Regions from separate parts of the Novosphingobium sp. 550D genome, predicted to be linked through region 2. Evidence: predicted binding sites of a transcription regulator. Region 2 holds the regulator's gene; each other region holds the start of a gene.
What was found. The regulator LexA, encoded in region 2, represses DNA repair genes until DNA is damaged. The targets are predictions, from matches to a motif close to GTTCCNCNCTTGTTCT.
Positions count from the first base shown of each region.

Region 1 (2,267 bases), 820 kb from region 2:
GCCTAAAACGCCGCCTAAAACAGCGACATTTGCCCGTCGCGACGCGGCGGGCAAAACTGGGTGATGTCCAGATCAACGTCGCGGTCGATCAGGCCAAGCCGCGTTTTGGCGATGCGAAAGCGTGTGCGGACCAGATCGGCCCAGACGCCTTGCGGCTTCATCCGCGTGAAGAAATCGCTATGATAATCCGCGCCGCCGCGCATGGATTGGACGATATGCATCACCTTGTCCGCCCGGTCGGGGAAATGCGCGTCCAGCCATTCGCGGAACAGCGGCGCCACCTCATGGGGCAGGCGCAGCATGATCCAACTTGCTCCCTTGGCCCCGCGCCCTGCGGCTTCTTCCAGAATGCGCTCGATCCATTCCTCGGTGATGGCGGGGACGATGGGCGAAACATTGACCCATACCGGCACGCCTGCCGTGCTCAATTTCTCTATGGCGTCCAACCGCTTGAAGGGACTTGCCGCACGCGGTTCAAGCAGGCGCGAAAGCCGCGCATCAAGGCTGGTCACCGAAATGGCCACCGCCGTCAGATGATGGCGCGCCAGTTCGGATAATAGGTCGATGTCATGCAGGATGCGGTCCGATTTGGTGGTGATCGTCACCGGATGGCGTGTTTCAAGGCACACCTCCAGCACTTGCCGGGTCAGGCGATAGCGTGCCTCGATAGGCTGATAGGGATCGGTGTTCGTGCCCATCGCAATGGGCGCGGGCGTATATCCGCGTGCGCCCAATTCGCGGCGCAACAATCGCGCCGCCTCTGGCTTGGCGAACAACCGGCTTTCAAAATCCAGCCCCGGCGAAAGGCCGAGATAGGCATGGGTGGGCCGCGCATAGCAATAGATGCAGCCATGCTCGCACCCGCGATAGGCGTTGATTGAGCGGTCAAACGGCACATCGGGCGATTTGTTGCGCGAGATGATCTTGCGCGCCGCCTCCTCGGTCACGACTGTGCGCAAAGGCGGCGGCCCGCCATCCACATTCTCCATCGCATCAAGCCAGTCTCCATCCACCTCACGCTGGGGCAGGGCAAAGCGGGTGGAAAGCGATCCACTTTGCGCGCCGCGTCCGCGGGGAGGGGGTGGTTTGAACATTGGCGCTTTAGAACATAGGTGGAACAATAATTCAAGCTCTGGCCAATTCGCCGCTCCACTCCTAAAGAACCGCCAGCCTAAAATTTACCGGAAAATCCGCATGACCGCGCCCTATGCTTCCTTGATCCCTGCTAATGCTGATTACCTTGCGCTCTATCTGGCGCGGATCGGCGTGGCCGGCCCGATAGAGATGGATGCAGAGGGGCTGGAGGCGGTGCAGCGCGCGCATCGCATGAACATCGGCTTTGAAAATCTGGACGTGATGCTGGGGCGCGGCGTCAGTGTCGATCCCGACGCGATTTTCGGCAAATTGGTGATGGGCGCGCGCGGCGGTTATTGTTTTGAACATAATGCGCTGTTTGGCGACATGCTGGGCCGTTTGGGTTTTGACAACCGACCGCTGCTCGCCCGCGTGTTTCTGGGTTTGCCAGAGGATGCCGCGCCGCCGCCTATGACGCATACATTCCGCCTGGTCGATCTGGATGGACAGGCGTGGATTGCCGATGCAGGTTTCGGCGGTTCCTATGTTCCGGCCATGCCCTTGACCGATGGGGCCACGGCGCGATCGCCCGATGGCGCCCAGCACCGCATTACCAAAGCGGGTGATCCGGGCAGCATCATGGGCGAATGGCTGGTTGAACGTCGCGGTCCGACCGACGCCACCGATGGCCGCGTGACATCCCCCGACTGGCAGAGGCAGTATGGCTTCAATCTGACGCAGGTCGCACCGATTGATCTGGAACTGTCCAACCATTGGACATTTACGCGCGCCAACACCCGTTTCACCACCGCCCATATCGCCTCCATCGTGCTGGAGGATGGCTTTGCTTCGCTCAACGCGCGGCGGCTCAGTGTCTATTCCGGCGGGCGGGGCGATGTGATGGAATTGGCCAATGGCGAAGATTGGCGCAAGGCCTTGGCCGATCTGTTCCGGGTGGAATTGACGCGTGAAGAAGTGGCCGCGCTGGGCCTGTTCTGACGGGCGCGAAAGGGCATCTTCGCGCCCGATCTAAACGCTCAGACTTCCTTCAATCGCGGCATCAGTTCGACGAAATTGCAAGGGCGGTTGCGACTGTCCAACTGTTCAAACAGGATGCCGTCCCAGCCATCCTTTACCGCGCCATTTGAACCGGGCAGGGCAAAGATATAGGTCGCCCCCGCCATGATCGCCAT
Region 1 covers NZ_CM171613.1:2,985,603-2,987,869, reverse strand. The annotation lists gene dnaE (DNA polymerase III subunit alpha) at 1-6, shown strand, start outside; gene AC2S2E_RS14185 (PA0069 family radical SAM protein) at 15-1,094, opposite strand; gene AC2S2E_RS14180 (arylamine N-acetyltransferase family protein) at 1,195-2,073, shown strand; gene moaB (molybdenum cofactor biosynthesis protein B) at 2,112-2,267, opposite strand, start outside.
Region 1: the regulator LexA is predicted to act here: its motif matches at 1,104-1,119, upstream of AC2S2E_RS14185 (PA0069 family radical SAM protein).

Region 2 (2,267 bases):
ATGGCTCGCTCGCCAATCTGGTTGCCATCCCGCTGACGACCTTTGTCACTATGCCTTTGATTGCCGCGGGTTTGGTTTTCGATATGATTGGCATGGGCGGGCCGTTCTGGGGCCTTTGCGGCTTGTCGCTGGATGGCCTGATTGGGCTTGCGCGATGGGTGGGCGCGCGGCCCGATGCCGTGACGCAATTGTCGGTTATGGCGGGGGGCACCTATGCTTTCATCGTGCTGGGCCTGTTATGGCTGGCGCTTTGGCGCGGGACTATTCGACTGCTGGGACTGGTGCCTGCGGTCCTTGGTTGCCTGTGGCTGGCATTATCAGCGCCGCCCGATGTCATGATCACGGGTGACGGACGTCAATTGGGATTGATCGATCCGCAAACCGGGCAATTGCTGGTAATGGGTCAAGGGCGTTCAAATTACACTTCGGATGCCATGCAGGAAGCGGCCGGGCTGTCTGGCGCTGTATTGCCGATTGAACAGTGGCGTGGCTCGACCTGCAATCAAAGCTTCTGTCGTGTCACGATCAGGCAAGGAGAGCGGGATTGGGCCATCCTTGCGGCGCGGGGGGAAGGCTTTGTTGACGAAGCGGCGATGGCCAAGGCTTGTGCGGCGGTCGATATTGTCGTCTCACGGGTGGCGTTACAGCCTTCGTGCCGCCCCCGTTTCCTGCGCGCGGATGAGGCGCTGCTCTATCGGACCGGCGGGATGGCGATCTATCTGAACCGAGGGAAAATTGTCACTGTGGCGCAGGGGCAGGGGCAACATCCGTGGTGGCGCGCGCCTAGTCTAAAGCAGGATATGACGTCTAAAGCAGGATATGACGATAGGTGATGATTAGGAGAGGGCGTTACAACCCCCTCCCGATCAAGCAGGGTGCTTAATGATACCGGCGGAGCAAGCCGGCCAGCTTGCCTTGAACCTGTACTTCGCCGGGCTGATAATATTGCGGGTCATAGGCCGCATTGGCCGGGTCCAGGCGGACCAGACCGCGTTCGCGCCGTAGATATTTCAGCGTCGCTTCCTCGCCGCGTACAAGGGCGACGACAATCTCGCCTTCGCGCGCAATGTCGGTCTTGCGGATCAGTGCCAGATCGCCGTCCAAAATGCCCGCTTCGACCATGGAATCGCCCGAAACCTCAAGCGCGTAATGTTCGCCCGAACCCAGCAAGGCCGCCGGGACCGGCAGCATGGTCTGACCTTCCATTGCCTCGATCGGAACGCCGGCCGCGATGCGCCCATGCAGCGGGATTTCCACCACGTCATTGGCCGCGGCGGGCACGACAGGCTTGGGTGCCTCGACCACCTTCTTGGGTGCCGCAGCCTTGGCCGCGACCGGCGGGGTGACGTCTTCGGGCTGGCGCAACACTTCCAAAGCGCGGGCGCGGTTGGGCAGGCGGCGGATAAAACCGCGTTCCTCCAGAGCGGAGATCAGGCGATGCACCCCCGATTTCGACTTCAGATCGAGCGCTTCTTTCATTTCCTCAAAGCTGGGCGAAACGCCCGTTTCCTCAAGGCTGGCTTGGATGAAGCGCAGCAATTCATGCTGTTTCCGGGTGAGCATTGTGACCTCCCAACGGGGGTGTTGCGTGAACAATTGCGGAACAATTACGCAACCATTGCCCTTACGTCAAGCGCTTCCGCCATTTTCGATCAAATGGATCTTCACCCTATCGCCGGCCGCCGCCGATGGTGCATTCGCCATATGTTCGATCAGGCAATTGCTGGCCGCCATCGCCGCCAGCGCAGAGGAATCGCGCATAGGACGTGGCAGGACATTTTGGCCGTCCCACCATCCACGGATGAATTCGCGCCTGTCGGCCCCCGGACCCAGCGGTTCGCTCAATTGCGCCATCGCGGTCCTGGGCAAAGGATTGGCTGCCCCCTGCATCGCGCGCAGCAGCGGCAGCAGGAACAAATGCGCGGTCACAAAGCTGGACACCGGATTGCCTGGCAGGCCGATCACGATCTGATGCCCGCGCGTCGCCACCAGCAGGGGTTTGCCGGGCCGGATCGCGACCTTCCAGAAATCGACCTGCGCGCCCCAATTCAGCAAGGCGGGCTGGATCAGGTCGTGATCGCCCACCGATGCGCCGCCGCTGGTGACAATCACATCAACATCGCCTGCACGCGCCAAGGCGGCGTCCAGCGCAGACAGATCATCGGTCACTGGTCCAAGGCGCAGGATGTCTCCGGCCACGCCTGATGCCATCGCCGCCAACATTGCGCCGTTGCTGGCGGGCAGGCGGTGGGGCGGGCAATCGAGGC
Region 2 covers NZ_CM171613.1:2,163,894-2,166,160, forward strand. The annotation lists gene AC2S2E_RS10140 (ComEC/Rec2 family competence protein) at 1-833, shown strand, start outside; gene lexA (transcriptional repressor LexA) at 880-1,563, opposite strand; gene AC2S2E_RS10150 (molybdopterin molybdotransferase MoeA) at 1,630-2,267, opposite strand, start outside.

Region 3 (2,267 bases), 1.7 Mb from region 2:
ATTTCCGCCGATGATAGCCCTGGGCTGCGCGAGCAAACTCGCCGGAACGCCAAACAGCAGGACAGCAGATGCACCCATCGGGGCGATAAGCAATACCGGACTGTTCCAACCGCCTGCAATCGCGCCAGAGACAAGGCCCGTTAAGGCTAGGCCCAACACGATGCCCAGGCCTGCGCGCAAGCTTTCGCCAAATTCCGCGAAAATCCTGGCGGATGTAACGCGCTGAAACGTGCTCACAGCCTCACACCTTGCCTTTGGCCACCGGACCAACCAAAGGTCAAACGGTTCGAATGCTCTGAAAGCCCGTATTTTTTTGGCATGCGCGCCATTCTCTGGTTGCTGGAGGGTGCGACCCATTATATCGTAATGCGATATGTTGCAACCTGCTCCCTGTCAGCCCCATCTCCCTGAGTCCCTTGATCTTACCGATACCGATTATGAGGCGCTGGCGGAATTTCGCCATACCATGCGCGGCTTTTTGCACTTCAGCGAGGCTGCCGCGAACAATGTTGGCCTGATGCCACAGCAGCATCAGGCTTTGCTGGCTATCCGTGCGGCCCGGGGACGTCAGATTTCGGTCGGAGAATTGGCCGACCGACTATTGTTGCGTCCACACAGCGTGACCGGGTTGGTTGATCGCCTGGTCCGTTTGGGTCTGATCGTTCGGCAGCCGAGTGAGGCTGATCGGCGCAGGGTTGTGCTGGGGCTAACCAAGAACGCCGAGACCACGCTTGCCAAACTGACGCTGGCACACCGCACAGAACTTCTCCGCATCCGCCCCGTACTTGCGGGATTGCTGGAGCAAATTGCCTTTCTCAATTCGCCTTGAGCTGCATTCGCCGGTAGCTCGGGGCCAGATCCGGCTTGATTTACGCAATTTCAAGCCAAATTTCCCAATGATCTGAGTGCCCATCGCTTTCATGCTGGGTGCGGCCCTATTGCCTACAAGTTCCCATTATGTTCTCATTTGTGGCTCACCCGATTCGGGCTGGAGCCCATGCGAAAACCAACAACGATTGAACACCTTTACCTTGATTTTGATGGATTCTTTGCGTCCGTCGAGCAACTGCGCGACCCCCGCCTTCGGGGTAGGCCGGTTGGTGTGATCCCCTATGCCGGTGGCGGGCGCACCTGCATCATCGCTTGTTCACGCGAGGCGAAGGCGCGCGGCGTGAAAAACATAATGATGGTCGATGAAGCGCGCCGGATCTGCCGGGACATTGTTTTCGTGCCGCAAAAACCGGACCTCTATCGCAGAGCGCACAATGCCCTGATCTCCGAGATCGGGTCGGTGATCCCGGTCGATCAGGTGAAATCGATCGACGAAGTCTCGTGCTGGCTGGACGATACGCAGAGGGGTGATCCCAGCGATCTTGCCCAGCGGATCAAAAACACGATCCGCTACAATATCGGCGCCACGCTGACCTGCTCGATCGGCTTTGCCGCCAATCGACATTTGGCCAAGATCGCCAGCGACACGAAAAAACCCGATGGTCTGACGATCTGGTATCCTGAGGATGTTCCAGGCCAGCTCGCCCGGCTCAAGCTGGAGGATATCCCCGGCATCGGACGATCAATGGTCAAGCGGCTTGCGGCAGCCCGCGTTGGCGATGTTCCTGGCTTGCTGGCGCTGCAACCCAAGCAGATGCGGGCGATCTGGCGAAACGTGACGGGTGAACGGCTGTGGTATGCGCTCCATGGCTATGCGGTGGAGGCACCCGAGACCGAGCGGAACATGTTCGGCCATGCCCGTGTGCTGCCGCCCGATCATCGAAATCTTGATGATGCCCGCGCCATTGCCCGCCTGCTGCTGGTGAAAGCCGCGCGGCGGATGCGGCGATCCAATTTCTATGCCTCGGCGCTCTATCTCTGGCTCAAGGGCTTTGAGCGTGGCTGGGGCAATGTTGCGCCCTTGGGCGAGGTTCAGGATGACATGGCCATTCTCGCCGCGCTCAGCGAGCTTTGGGAGCGCGTGACGGGGGTGATCCCGCCGACGATGAAGATCATGCGCGTTAGCGTGACGCTGGGGGAATTGACGCTCGATTCTGCACGACAGCCCGATCTGTTCGCCAATGACGACAAGGAGAGGCAGCGCTGCGAGGCGCTGAGCCGGACCATGGACGGCCTCAATTCGCGCTTCGGCCAGACGGTGGTGAGCGTAGGTCCGTGGGCTCCTCCCGTCGGCGGCAATGTCGGGTCGAAGATCAGCTATACCCGGATCCCCGAGGCGGAGGACAGCTGGTGAGCTGGCTCGATGCCATCCAGTT
Region 3 covers NZ_CM171613.1:509,284-511,550, forward strand. The annotation lists gene AC2S2E_RS02460 (HPP family protein) at 1-237, opposite strand, end outside; gene AC2S2E_RS02465 (MarR family winged helix-turn-helix transcriptional regulator) at 374-829, shown strand; gene AC2S2E_RS02470 (Y-family DNA polymerase) at 998-2,245, shown strand; gene AC2S2E_RS02475 (hypothetical protein) at 2,242-2,267, shown strand, end outside.
Region 3: the regulator LexA is predicted to act here: its motif matches at 949-964, upstream of AC2S2E_RS02470 (Y-family DNA polymerase).